Regions from separate parts of the Martelella endophytica genome, predicted to be linked through region 2. Evidence: predicted binding sites of a transcription regulator. Region 2 holds the regulator's gene; the other holds the start of a gene.

Region 1 (6,930 bases), 2.0 Mb from region 2:
GCAAGCTTTAGGTTGGGCGCCCGAAGAGGGCCGGCAGAACTTTGCCATCATCGATCTCCCCCCAAGGGGAGAGATCGATGATGTTTGCTTCCCGCTTCAGCTTTCCCGCGGCGGCGCGAAGCCTGACGGGAGGTCGTCGTCTTCGAGCTTTTCGGCGAAGTCGAGCAGAGCGCGCACGATGGTACCGGCGGCAGCCTCGTCTTCTTCCAGCTTGCGGTCGACCACCTCGCGGAGGTTCAGGAAGGCCGCTTCGACGCTCTTCGGCAGATTGCCGCCGCCCCTGGCGCGGTCCCACTTCTTCTGGCGGAACTTGAGCCGCTCGGCGACCATCTGCAGCGCCTTCACCGCCATCGCCGCTTCCGGCTCCTGTTCGTCGAGGTAGGTCTTGCCCTCTTCGGTGATGGAGTAGCGTTTCTTGTTGCCCTCGCTTTCGGCGACCACATAGCCGCCTTCCTCGAGATAGGAGAGCGTCGGGTAAATGACGCCCGGGCTCGGCGAATAGAAGCCGCCGCTCATTTCCTCGATCGCCTTGATGATCTCGTAGCCGTGCCGCGGCTCCTCCGAGATCAACTGCAGCACCAGCACGCGAATGCGCCCCTGGCCGAGGAAGCGACCGATGCGACCATTGCCGTCATCATCGCCGAAACCGCGCCCGCCGGGTCCGCCGCGCCCATGGCGATGGCCTGGGCCCCGCCCCATGGCGAGAAACTCCCGCATGTCGAAATGTTCAAATCTGCCACGCATGTGACAATCCTTCCGTTATGTTTTCGATATATCTAAACATAGTCCGACTTCTCAGATCCGCAAGTGGTTTCGATATATCTAAATCATATTTTTGCGACAGATAAGGATCGGTAACGCACACCGCCGGATTGATGTTTCCTTGCGGAAAACACCTTGTATCGGACGCAAATTCGTATATTGCTCGACGATAAAGAGAAAAAATCGAAGGGAGTTCGAAAGATGGAACTCGACGACATTGATCGTGCCATCCTGCGGGCGCTGCAGAGTAACGGCCGCATCACCAATGCGGAACTGGCCGAAACCGTCGGGCTGTCGCCATCGGCGTGCTCACGCCGGCTCGACATACTGGAAAAGAGCGGCGTGATCGAGGGCTACACCGCGAAAATCTCACCGGAAGCGCTCGGCTACAAGATGACGGCGCTGGTGCACATTTCGCTTTCCGGCCAGTTCGCCCGAACGCTTTCCGAATTCGAGGAAGCGGTGAAGCGCTGCCCCAACATCATCGTCTGCTACATGGTCTCGGGCGAATATGACTATGTCATGCGCGTCGCGGCCAAGGACCTCAAGGATTACGAGCGTATCCACCGCGACTGGCTCTCCGCCCTGCCGCATGTGGTGCAGATCAACTCGTCCTTCGCGCTGCGGCCGATCATCGAACGCTTCAATGTAGGCGTCGATGACGATACCGTCGAACCGCCTGGCGCGGCGGGGTGAACGATCACCCCTTCTTGACGAGGAGCAGCCAGTTTTCGCCTTCCGCCTGCCAGTCGTCCGTGGTGACGATCGGAAGACGGTCGGCCTCCTCAAACCCCAACCGCGCGTAGAAGCGACGCGCCGGCCCGTTCGCATCCGAGAGGATCAGGCTGAGATCGCGGCCATGCGACAGCCGTTCAGCCTTGTCGATGAGGATAGATCCGAGCCCGCGGCCACGATACTCGGCGTAGGCTGCAAGCACATGCAGATGAAAGGTACCGGCCGCCCTCACCTTCAGGGCTTTCAGCGGCGCAAAGACCGGATGGTCGCGCTCGGCTCCATAGCCCGGCGCGTCGCCGTCGAGATGAAAGGCGATCAGCACCGCGGCAACGTCCGAGCCGAGCGTTGCCACCGTGCCGTTCTTCCAGGAGATCGCCTTGTCCTCGCGCGCGACGAAATCGCGGCCTGCCTGCCAGGCATCCTCACCACCGCCATCGAGCCGGCTCCAGCACCAGAGCGGCAGGCCGTGCCCGGCAATGTTGATGAGCCTAACGATGTCCGGCGCATCCTCCCGCCTTGCATCCCGAATTGTGAAACTACCGACCAATGCCACCCTCCTTCATGACGCCTGCCAAGCTCTCGCCCGGCCGGCGCATGGCGATTTCTTCCTCCGCGCGAAAAGCCATTTGGATTTTCCACCCGATGAGCTAGCCTGTCACAAAGTCGCAGCTCATACCATGGGCTGTGTCAATCGCCTGTCACACACGCGGTGCAAACCAGCCTGATATTCCAGAACTCCGGAGCCGACGCATGAACCCGAATCCCGCTCTACCGCCGATCTCGCGCCGCAGCCTTCTGCGCGGCATGACCGCAGCCTCCGCCCTCGTCATGCTGCATCCCTTCTCGGCGAGGGCCGCCGCCAACCAGGCGCATCTTCGGCTGATGGAGACCACGGACATCCACGTCAATGTCTTCCCCTACGACTACTATGCCGACCGACCGAACGACACGATGGGCCTCGCGCGCACGGCGACCATCATCGATGGCATCCGGGCCGAATCAACCAATTCGATGCTGATGGACAATGGCGACTTCCTGCAGGGCAACCCGATGGGCGACTACATCGCCTATGAGCGCGGCATGAAGGTCGGCGATGTACACCCCGTGATCAAGGCGATGAACGTGCTCGGCTATGATGCCGGCACGCTCGGCAACCACGAATTCAACTATGGCCTCGATTTCATGGACAAGGTCGTGAGCGGCGCCAACTTTCCTTACGTCTGCGCCAATCTGACGTCCGGCGAGCTCGCCGACGATCCGACCAAAGACGCGTTGATGTTCAAGCCGTACATCATCAAGGAAAAGATGATCAAGGACGGTGACGGCAATGAAAGCCCCGTCAGGATCGGCTTCATCGGCTTCGTGCCGCCGCAGATCATGGTCTGGGACGAGAAGAACCTGAAGGGCAAGGCCAACACCCGCGACATTGTCGAAGCAGCCGAGGCCTGGGTACCCGTGATGAAGCAGGAGGGCGCCGATATCATCGTGGCGCTGTCGCATTCCGGCATTGATGGTACCGGCCCCGCGCCGATGATGGAAAACGCCTCGCTTTATCTCGCCGATGTCGACGGCATCGACGTCGTCTTCACCGGTCACCAGCACCTCGTCTTCCCGGGCTCCGACGATTTCGCCGGCGTCGAGGGCGCCGACATCGGAAAGGGCACGCTGAAGGGCAAACCGGCCGTGATGGCCGGGTTCTGGGGCTCGCATATGGGCCTCGTCGACCTGCTCCTCGAAAAGGATGGCGACAGCTGGACGATTGCCGACTTCACGGTCGAGGCACGCCCGATCTACCACCGCAACGAGGATCGCCAGGTGGTCGCCGACGTCGAGTCCGACCCGGAGGTCGTTGCCGCCGCGGAAGCCGATCACCAGGCGACGCTCGAATATGTCCGCACCCCCGTCGGCAAGACCGCGGCGCCGCTGCAGTCCTATTTCGCTCTGGTCGCCGACGACCCCTCGGTGCAGATCGTGTCGCAGGCCCAGACCTGGTACACCAAGGACATGCTGAAGGACGGCGAATACAAGGATTATCCGGTGCTCTCCGCAGCCGCCCCCTTCAAGGCCGGTGGTCGCGGTGGTCCGGACTATTATACGGAAGTTCCCGCCGGTGACGTCGCCATCAAGAACGTCGCCGACCTCTACCTCTACCCGAACACCACGCGCGCCGTGCTGATCACCGGCGCACAGGTCAAGGAATGGCTGGAAATGTCGGCCGGCATGTTCAACCAGGTGGCCGACGGCGCACAGGATGCACCGCTCCTCAACCCGGACTTCCCGTCCTACAATTTCGATGTCATCGACGGCGTGAACTACCGCATCGACCTGTCACAGCCGGCGCGGTATTCGAAGGGCGGTGAGCTTGCCAATCCCGACAGCCATCGCATCGTCGACCTCTCCTATGCCGGCAAGCCGATCGACCCCGAGCAGAAATTCGTTGTCGCCACCAACAACTACCGCGCCGGTGGCGGTGGCAACTTCCCCGGCATCAACGGCGATGTCGTGATCTTCGTCGGCCCCGATACCAATCGCGACGTCATCGTCCGCTATATCGTCGAACAGGGCACGATCAACCCGACCGCCGACTTCAACTGGACCTTCGATCCGATGCCGGGCACCACCGCCGTCTTCGAGACCGGCCCACGCGCCGCCCAGTACATCGACGACGTCAAGGGCGCCAAGATCGAGACCGCCGGCGACGGCGAGAACGGCTTTGCGCTCTACCGCGTCGTTCTCTGATCTCGCCGATAGCGATCCCCGAATGCAAAAGGGCGGCCCTGCGGGGTCGCCCTTTTTGGTGTGCGCTAAGCACCGCAAGCTGCGATCGGCGCCTCAGCCCTCGCGCAGCATCTCCCAGACGGCCGCGACAAGCTGTTTCAGGTTGTAGGGCTTCGGCAGGAAGCCGAACTTAGCGTCGTCAGGCAGGTTCTTCGCGAAAGCATCGTCGGCGTAGCCGGAGACGAAGATGAACTTCAGCTCCGGATAGTCCTTGCGGGCCTCCCGCAGCAGCGTCGGGCCGTCCATCGCCGGCATCACCACGTCTGAGACGACGATATCGACGGCGCCGTCGAGCTTCTTCAGGATTTCCATCGCATGCACGCCGGTATCGGCCTCGTGCACGGTAAAGCCGCGCATTTCCAGCATGCGTTTGCCGGACCGGCGCACCGCGTCCTCGTCCTCGACGAGAAGGACCACGGCCGACTGGCCGGTCAGATCCATATCCTCTTCGCGCGGCGCTTCGGCATCACCCTCGTTCGCCTCGGTGAAGGCAGCGGCGATCGGCTGGCCCTTATGATCCTTCGGTGTCTCCGCCTGCTCGACCGCCTCGCCGCGCTCGTGACGCGGCAGCAGGATGAGGAAGCTCGTGCCCTTGCCCACTTCCGAGATCGGATGCAGGTAACCGCCGGACTGGGTGACGATGCCATAGACCATGGCGAGGCCGAGGCCGGTGCCCTTGCCGACGTCCTTGGTGGTGAAGAAGGGCTCGAAGATCTTGTCGAGCACTTCGGGCGGTATGCCGGTGCCCGTATCCTTGACCTCGACCAGCACATAATCGCGCTCCGGCACTTCGCGCAGGCCAAGGTCAGAGACTTCGGATGCCGGCAGGTTGCGCGTCTTGACCGTCAGCGTGCCACCGTCCGGCATCGCGTCGCGGGCATTGACGCAGAGATTGGTGATCACCTGGCCGAACTGCGCGGCGTCGGTTTTCACCGGCCACAGGTCGCGGGAAAAATCGGTCACCAGTTCGATGTCGGAGCCGCTTGTCATCCGCACCATCATGAACCGCATCTCATCGATGACGTCCGTGAGGTCGACGACGGCCGGGCGCATGGTCTGCTGGCGCGAGAAGGCAAGCAGCTGCCGCACCAGCAGCGAGGCGCGGTTGGCATTGCGCTTGATCTCGACGAGATCGGCAAATTCCGGATCGGAGGCACGCGACTGCAACAGCAGGTGGTCGGCGGAGAGCAGGATCGCGGTCAGGACATTGTTGAAGTCATGGGCAATGCCGCCGGCAAGGGTTGCCACCGCATTCAGCTTCTGCGTCCGGCTCATCTGCGCCTCGAGCGCCTTCTGTTCGCTGATCTCGATGACATAGACCAGCGCCATCGCATCGGCGCCGGCAGCGGCATGCACGAAGAAGCGGAAGTGGCGGTCATCGGCCGAGGCATGGCGCGCCTCGAACGGGGCAATCTCGGCATGCCTGTCGGCCGCCTCTGCGAGCGCCTCGTTCATCTTCTCGCGGTCGGCGTCGTCGATGATCGAGGCGATCTTCATGCCGCGGCCGACATCCTCGCGCCGCACGCTGTCGGCGAACATCGACAGGAAGCGGGTATTGGTGCTGGTCAGCCGGCCGGCGCGATCTACGATGGCAATCGCCATCGGGGTGTCGTTGAAGAAACGCTCTTCCCCGCCCGTGCCGGATGAGCGCTCGTCCGCATCCTCGCGGCGCAGCACCACCGTGCGGCTCTCGCCAGGGCGGCCATCACGTCCGCCGGAGACGTCGTGTAGTAGCCGAACCGCAAAGTTCCGGCCGGACGCAAGACGCATGGAGACGTCGAGGGTCTCGCTCAGCCGTTCGCCGGGGCCCGCCTGCAGCGCATCAAGGATCGCATTGCCATCCCCCGCAACGAGATCGGACAGCGCCACCGTGCCCGGCACGAAGGAGGCAAGGTCGATATCGAGCCAGCCCGCGAGCGTGGCGTTGATGTACCGGATCCGGTCTTCGGCATCGGATGTCATGAAGCCGACGGGGGCGTGATCGAGATAGTCGATCGCCTTCTGCAGTTCGCGGAAGTATCGCTCCTGCTCCTGCCGTTCTTCGGTGATCTCGGAGATCTGCCAGATGTGGTAATTGTGGGTGCGACCGCGGCTGTCGGCGATCGGGACGAATCGGGCCTGCAGTCGATACCAGTGGGCGCTGCCGTCGCTCTTGCCGGAAAGCGGCTTCGACAGACGGAATTCCTCCTGACCGTTGACGCCGCCGCGCACGATCTGGCTCAGACGATAGAGCACCTCGGAGCCTTCCGGCTCTTCCGAGAGCAGCGTTTCAAGACCGGACGGCGTCGCCTCGTCTCCGGTCAGCCGCGCATAGGCCGCATTGGCATAAACCATGCGATCGCGATGATCGGTGATGAGAACGGCTTCGGGATACCGATCGAGAAAGGGACCGGCGAAATCGTTGGTGGCGTGAGAGGGGAACAACCGCACGAGCCCGAGCAGCGCCGCCAGCACGAAGAAAACGCCGAAAATCGCGAAGAAGCCGAGCGCCGCCATCAGCCAGTCCGCCGGCAGGTAGCCGCGATACTGATAGCCGAGCGCCACGATTGCCGCCAGGATCAGCAGCACCATGGCAAGCCGGCCGACAGTGCCGGCACGCAAGCCGCGCTGAATCGCCGGTTCGAAGCTCTTTCCGCCCTCGTCTGCCATCAAACC
Region 2 (6,930 bases):
GGAGGTGATCCTGATGGACGAACCCTGCTCGGCGCTCGACCCGATCGCCACGGCGCGCGTCGAGGAGCTGATCAGCGAGTTGAAGCAGAACTACACGATCGTGATGGTGACCCACTCGATGCAGCAGGCCGCCCGCGTTTCCGAGCGCACGGCCATGTTCCATCTCGGCCATATGGTCGAGGAAAACGACACCGACACGATCTTCACCAATCCGGCCGACAGCCGCACCCAGGATTACATCATGGGACGCTTCGGTTGAGCGCCTGCATTTACTGAGGGAAGGAACGACAATGGCCCCTTCGCATATTCTGACAGCCTTTGATGAAGAGCTGAAATACCTGCAGCGCCGCATTTCGGAAATGGGCGGACTTGCCGAGGAGATGGTGAGCGAATCGGTCGAGGCGCTGGTCAACACCGACAGCGCCCTTGCCCAGAAGGTGATTTCCGACGACCTGGTTCTCGACGAGGCCGAGCGCGAGATCGGCGACAAGGCGGTGGTGATCATCGCAAGACGCCAGCCGGTCGCCTCGGACCTGCGCGAAATCATGGGCGCGATCCGCATCGCCGCCGATCTCGAGCGCGTCGGCGACATGGCCAAGAACACCGCCAAGCGGGTGATCTCGGTGCAGGGCACCGGCGTGCCGCGCAAGCTCGCCCACGGCATCGAGCATCTGTCCGAACTGGCGCTGCTGCAGCTCAAGGAAGTGCTCGACGCCTACAATTCGCGCCAGGCCGACAAGGCCAATTCGATCCGCGAGCGCGACGAGGAGATCGACGCGATCTACACCTCGCTGTTCCGCGAGCTTCTGACCTACATGATGGAAGATCCGCGCAACATCACCACCTGCACGCATCTTCTGTTCTGCGCCAAGAACATCGAGCGTATCGGCGACCATGCGACCAACATTGCCGAGATGATCTACTACATCGCCACCGGCGCCCAGCCGCAGGGAGAGCGTCCGAAGGACGACAATACCGCGGCCGTCGGCTCCAGTGATACCTGAACGACAAGCCACGATAACGGAGTTTGAGATCCATGGTGCCGAAGATTGCCGTCGTTGAAGACGAAGAGGCCCTGAGCGTTCTGCTGCGATACAATCTGGAAGCCGAAGGCTATGAGGTCGAGACCATCCTGCGCGGGGACGAGGCCGAAATCCGCCTGCAGGAATGGGTGCCCGACCTGCTGCTGCTCGACTGGATGCTGCCCGGCGTCTCCGGCATCGAGCTCTGCCGGCGCCTGAGGATGCGTCCCGAGACCGAACGTCTGCCGATCATCATGCTGACCGCGCGCGGCGAGGAAAGCGAGCGGGTGAGGGGCCTTGCCATCGGCGCCGACGATTATGTGGTGAAACCGTTCTCGACACCGGAACTGATGGCCCGTGTCAGGGCGATCCTGCGCAGGGCCCGGCCGGAAGTGCTTTCCACCGTGCTCAAATGCGGCGATATCGAGCTCGACCGGGAGACCCACCGCGTCCACCGCAAGAGCCGTGAGGTCCGCCTCGGCCCGACCGAGTTCCGCCTGCTCGAATTCCTGATGAGTTCGCCCGGCCGCGTCTTCTCCCGCGCTCAGCTTCTCGATGGCGTCTGGGGCCACGACATCTATGTCGACGAACGCACGGTCGACGTCCATGTCGGCCGGCTGCGCAAGGCGCTGAACTTCTCCCAGATGCCCGACGTCATCCGCACCGTGCGCGGCGCGGGTTATGCGATGGAAGTCTGAGGGCTAGCGCATCGCCCCCAACCGATCTTCGCCCCTCAAGGGAGGGCTATCTCAGATGGCCTTGGATCTCGCTCCATATACTCTCTCCCGCTTGCGGGAGAGATGCCCCGAAAGGGGCAGTGAGGGTGAAGCAGCATGTCCGTTCTTGAGGACGTCAGCTTGGATAACGTCCCCCCTCACTGTCGCTGTCGCGACATCTCTCCCCTCCGGGGCGAGAAGACTTGAGGCTTTGCGGTGAAGCCATATGCGATAGCACCTCCTCAAGGAGGAGGGCAATGAAACGCAATTCCTTCTGCGAAGATGGTTTCCGTCATTGCGGCGGCCCAATGTTTCGTTATCTTCGGGGCGCCGGAGCGGGCGGTTGACCGCTCTTTCCGTATCGGGCGATTGATTTTTCCGCCTGAAAAGGGCACGGACAGAACCGAAGCCGCCGCGCGGCGCCACCCGAAGCCTTCCCCGGTTGCTCCTCCCGCAGCCGGCGCGCGAAGCCGGGCGAGATGAAAGGGACCGAAATGACAAGAGCGAGTTTTGCCGACCCGGCGGTGATGGGTGAATTGATGGCCCGGATGCTGTGGGAAATCGAGGCGGTGCATTTCGCCCCCGACGAGCCCTACAAGCTCTCCTCCGGTCTCGTCAGCCCAGTCTATATCGATTGCCGCAAGCTGCTCTCCTATCCGCGCGTGCGCTCCACGCTGATGGATTTCGCGGCGGCAACCGTGCTGAAGCAAGCCGGTTTCGAGCGCTTCGATTGCGTTGCCGGTGGCGAGACGGCGGGTATTCCCTTCGCCGCCCTTCTGGCCGACCGGCTGGAACTACCGATGATCTACGTGCGCAAGAAGCCGAAGGGCTACGGCCGCAACGCCCAGATCGAGGGCACGCTGCCCAAGGGCGCCCGGGTGCTGATGGTCGAGGATCTGACGACGGCCGGCGGCTCGATGTTCCACTTCATCAACGCCGTGCGCGAGGCCGGCGGCGTCGTCGAGCATGGGCTGGCGCTGTTCTACTACGATATCTTCGAACAGGCCGAGAAGCGCTTCACCGAAGGCGGCGTCGACCTCCATTACATCGCCACCTGGAAAGAGGTTCTGGCGGTTGCGCGCGAGGAGCAGCGCTCTGACCCGAAGACGCTCGACAGCGTCGCCGAATTCCTCGACAGGCCGATGGAATGGTCGCGGGCCCGTGGCGGCCTGGAAGAACTGCTCGTATAACAGCAACAGACAAAAGACCGGGAGAGAAGAATGATTGTGTGCTGCGGCGAATCGCTGATCGACATGTTGCCCCGCGAAAGCAAGGCCGGGGAGCCTGCCTTTGCCCCCTATGCCGGTGGCGCCGTCTGCAACACGGCGGTCGCGCTTGCCCGGCTCGGGCGGCCGACCGGCTTCTTCTCCGGCATCTCCTCCGACCTGATGGGCGACATCATCCGCGAGAAGCTCGATGCCTCCAAGGTCGACTACAGCTATGCGGCAGTCTCCGACCGTCCGACGACGCTTGCCTTCGTCAAGCTCGTCAACGGTTCGGCGAGCTATGCCTTCTATGACGAAAACACCGCCGGCCGGATGATCACCGAGGCCGACCTGCCGACGCTCGGCGACGACTGCAAGGCCATGCATTTCGGCGCGATCAGCCTCATTCCCGAGCCCTGCGGCTCCACCTACGAGGCGCTTTTGATGCGCGAGGCGGATCACCGGGTGATCTCGCTCGACCCGAACATCCGCCCGACCTTCATCACCGACGCCGACAAGCATCGCGCCCGCATCGAGCGGATGGCGGCAAAGTCCGACATCATCAAGTTCTCCGACGAGGATCTCGACTGGTTCGGCCTTGAAGGCTCGCTCGACGACAAGGCCCGCCACTGGATTGCGGCCGGCGCCAGCCTCGTCGTCATCACCCGCGGTGGCGAAAGCGCGATCGGGTATACCGCGACGGAAAAGGTGGAAGTGCCGAGCGAAAAGGTCGAGGTGGTCGACACGGTCGGTGCCGGCGACACCTTCGATGCCGGCATTCTCGCCTCGCTCGACATGGCGGGGCTCCTGACCAAGGCGAAGGTGAAGGCGCTTTCGGCCGATGCCATCCGCGACGCGCTGGCGCTCGGCGCCAAGGCAGCTGCCGTCACCGTGTCGCGCGCAGGCGCCAATCCGCCCTTTGCGCATGAGATCGGCCTCTGAGCGGCCTTTACTTCACCTTAAGCATAACCGCGTAAGGTCCCGGGCACTTTGAACGGCATATTGGTTGGTCGTCCCCATGCGCGCATCTGGTGAAATTCCCATGCATAGAGAATATGGCCGCAGCCGCGCCAAATGGCGGGGCATCGGCCTTGCCGCGGCGCTGATGCTGCTGTCGGCCTGCTCGATCCTGCCCGGCCGGTCGGACCCGATCCCGACGCCGATTGCCGCCAATCCGGCCTCGCTCCGCATCGCGCTGCTTGCCCCCGAGCCCTTCCATATGCTGAAGGACGAGGTGAAGCTCACCGTCTATCAGCGCGGTGGCGGAAACGATATCTCGCGGGACTACATGCTGGTTGCCGCCGACAATGAGGCCGCCGAGGCCGCGGTCGCCAGGCTGCGCAAGCCCGGCCAGGTGCTGCAGGTCTATCGGCTGACGCCCGCCGATGCGCTGGCGCTTCACGATCAGCAGCAGGAGATGGCCGCAGCCCGCACGGGCAGTGCCAAACCCGGATTCTCGGTCGATCTCGATACCTCCTGCTGGAATGCGGCGATGATCGATCCGGCGGTGCCGCTCGATGTTCTGATCGAGGCCGGCGACGGAACCGGGTTCCACCCGCTGCTGTCCGACATCAACATCTTTTCGCTGATGAACCGGCCGGAAGGTTCGCGGCTGAAGAGCTGCTCCGAGAAATAGCGTCTGGTGCGACGCGGCTTGCCGGGTCGTGCTCTGTGCGCTTTGACAGGGTTTACCCCTCTCCGCCCTATAGGGGCATCTCCCCCTTTGAGGGGGAGATCGTCTATCGAGCGGCTTTTTCTACAGGATATACCGCGACAGGTCCGTATCCTGCGCCATGTCGCCGACATGCTTGCGGACGTATTCGCTGTCGATCAGCAGTTCCTGACCGGACTGGTCCGGGGCGGTGAAGGAGACTTCGTCCAGCACCCGTTCCATCACCGTCTGCAGTCGCCGTGCGCCGATGTTTTCGACGGAGGCATTGAGGTGCACCGCGACATCGGCAAGCGCGTCGATCGCATCCTCGGTGAAGTCGAGCGAGACTTCCTCGGTATTGAGCAGCGCCTTGTACTGGCGGATCAGGCTCGCCTCGGTTTCCGTCAGGATGCGGCGGAAGTCTTCCTTGGTCAGCGCCTGCAGTTCGACGCGGATCGGCAGGCGGCCCTGAAGCTCCGGCAGCAGGTCCGAGGGCTTGGAGACGTGGAATGCGCCGGACGCGATGAACAGGATGTGGTCGGTCTTGATCGGGCCGTACTTGGTGGCAACCGTCGTGCCTTCGACCAGCGGCAGCAGGTCGCGCTGCACGCCCTCGCGGGAAACGCCAGCCCCCATGCGGCCGTCGCCGGCGGCGATCTTGTCGATCTCGTCGAGGAACACGATGCCATCTTCCTGCACCAGGCGCACGGCCTCGCGCTGGATCACCTCGTCGTCGAGCAGCTTGTCGCTTTCGTCACGGATCAGATCCTCATAAGAGGCCTTGACGGTGGTGCGGACCTTCTTGGTCTTCTGGCCCATGCCCTTGCCGAACATTTCCGATAGGTTCAGAACGCCGATATTGGCCCCCGGCATGCCCGGAATTTCAAGGCCCGGCATGCCGGAGCTGTTATCGTTGATCTCGATGTCGATTTCCTTGTCATCGAGTTCGCCGGAGCGAAGCTTCTTGCGGAAACTGTCGCGGGTCGCCGGCGAGGCCGTCTTGCCGACCAGCGCGTCGAGAACGCGTTCCTCGGCATTGGCATGCGCCTTTGCCTGGACTTCCTGGCGCTTCTTCTCGCGCACCAGCACGAGGCCGATCTCGACCAGGTCGCGGATGATCTGCTCGACATCGCGACCGACATAGCCGACCTCGGTGAACTTGGTGGCTTCGACCTTGATGAAGGGCGCGCCGGCAAGCTTGGCGAGGCGCCGCGAAATCTCGGTCTTGCCGACGCCGGTCGGGCCGATCATCAGGATGTTCTTCGGCATCACCTCGTCGCGCAGATCGTCGGGAAGCTGCTGGCGGCGCCAGCGGTTTCTGAGCGCAATCGCGACGGCGCGTTTGGCGTCGTGCTGGCCGATGATGTGGCGGTCGAGCTCGGAAACGATCTCGCGGGGGGAAAAATTGGTCATCTGTTACTGCTCCTCAAGCGTCGCGGGCCATCAGAAGTGCCGGACCGCCTGTCATGCTGAATGTACCGAGCCGGACGAAACCGGCCTTCTCATAGGCGCGGATCGCAGCCGCGTTTTCGGGATGCGGGTCTACGAGGACGCGCATCGCGCCGTTATTCAGTGCCCGCTCCGCCATGGCGGAGACGAGCCTTGTACCGAGCCCCTTGCCGATCATGTCGGCCGGCCCGATGAACTGGTCGATGCCGAAGGTGCCGGCGGGCTGGCTCGCGAGCGCGGATTCCCTGTCGCGCTCGCCATCGAGATCGCAGAGCTGGATATAGCCGAACGGCACCTCATCCAGCGTTACGACGAAGGGCGATACCGTCGGATCGTTGAGGTGAGCGCGCATTTGCTCCACCTGCTTTTCCGCCCGGTCCCACCATGCCGCGACATGGGGCGCCCGGAGCCAGCGGGCCATCAGTTCCAGATCGCTTTCTTCAAGCGGCCTGAAATCTATGGTCCCGTCATGCGGCATCCAGCGTTTCCACGATGACATTGTCGTTGGTGTAGACGCAGATCTCGGCAGCGATCGCCATTGCCTTGCGGGCAACATCCTCGGCGGACCTGTCGCTGTCCATCAGCGCCCGCGCCGCCGAATAGGCGAAGTTGCCGCCCGAGCCGATCGCCATGACGCCGTGTTCTGGTTCCAGAACGTCGCCATTGCCGGTGATCGCCAATGTAATGTCCTTGTCGGCGACGAGCATCATCGCTTCCAGATTGCGCAGATACTTGTCGGTGCGCCAGTCCTTGGCAAGCTCGACGGCGGCGCGCATCAGCTGGTCGGGATATTGCTCCAGCTTGCGTTCCAGCCGCTCCAGCAGGGTGAAGGCATCGGCGGTCGCGCCGGCGAAGCCGGCAATGACATTGCCCTTGCCGATGCGGCG

Evidence for each region. The regulator PhoB, encoded in region 2, activates phosphate uptake and scavenging genes when phosphate is short. The targets are predictions, from matches to a motif close to TGTCATNNANCTGTCAT.
Region 1: the regulator PhoB is predicted to act here: its motif matches at 2,183-2,199, upstream of TM49_RS15195 (bifunctional 2',3'-cyclic-nucleotide 2'-phosphodiesterase/3'-nucleotidase).

What each region holds. Positions count from the first base shown of each region.
Region 1 is NZ_CP010803.1:3,323,416-3,330,345, reverse strand. Features, by position in the region: gene TM49_RS15215 (GNAT family N-acetyltransferase) at 1-11, shown strand, start outside; gene TM49_RS15210 (PadR family transcriptional regulator) at 97-744, opposite strand; gene TM49_RS15205 (Lrp/AsnC family transcriptional regulator) at 964-1,458, shown strand; gene TM49_RS15200 (GNAT family N-acetyltransferase) at 1,463-2,044, opposite strand; gene TM49_RS15195 (bifunctional 2',3'-cyclic-nucleotide 2'-phosphodiesterase/3'-nucleotidase) at 2,248-4,236, shown strand; gene cckA (cell cycle histidine kinase CckA) at 4,330-6,924, opposite strand.
Region 2 is NZ_CP010803.1:1,299,904-1,306,833, forward strand. Features, by position in the region: gene pstB (phosphate ABC transporter ATP-binding protein PstB) at 1-259, shown strand, start outside; gene phoU (phosphate signaling complex protein PhoU) at 291-1,004, shown strand; gene phoB (phosphate regulon transcriptional regulator PhoB) at 1,037-1,720, shown strand; gene TM49_RS05940 (orotate phosphoribosyltransferase) at 2,233-2,928, shown strand; gene TM49_RS05945 (carbohydrate kinase family protein) at 2,959-3,885, shown strand; gene TM49_RS05950 (hypothetical protein) at 3,986-4,579, shown strand; gene hslU (ATP-dependent protease ATPase subunit HslU) at 4,700-6,007, opposite strand; gene TM49_RS05960 (GNAT family N-acetyltransferase) at 6,021-6,521, opposite strand; gene hslV (ATP-dependent protease subunit HslV) at 6,511-6,930, opposite strand, start outside.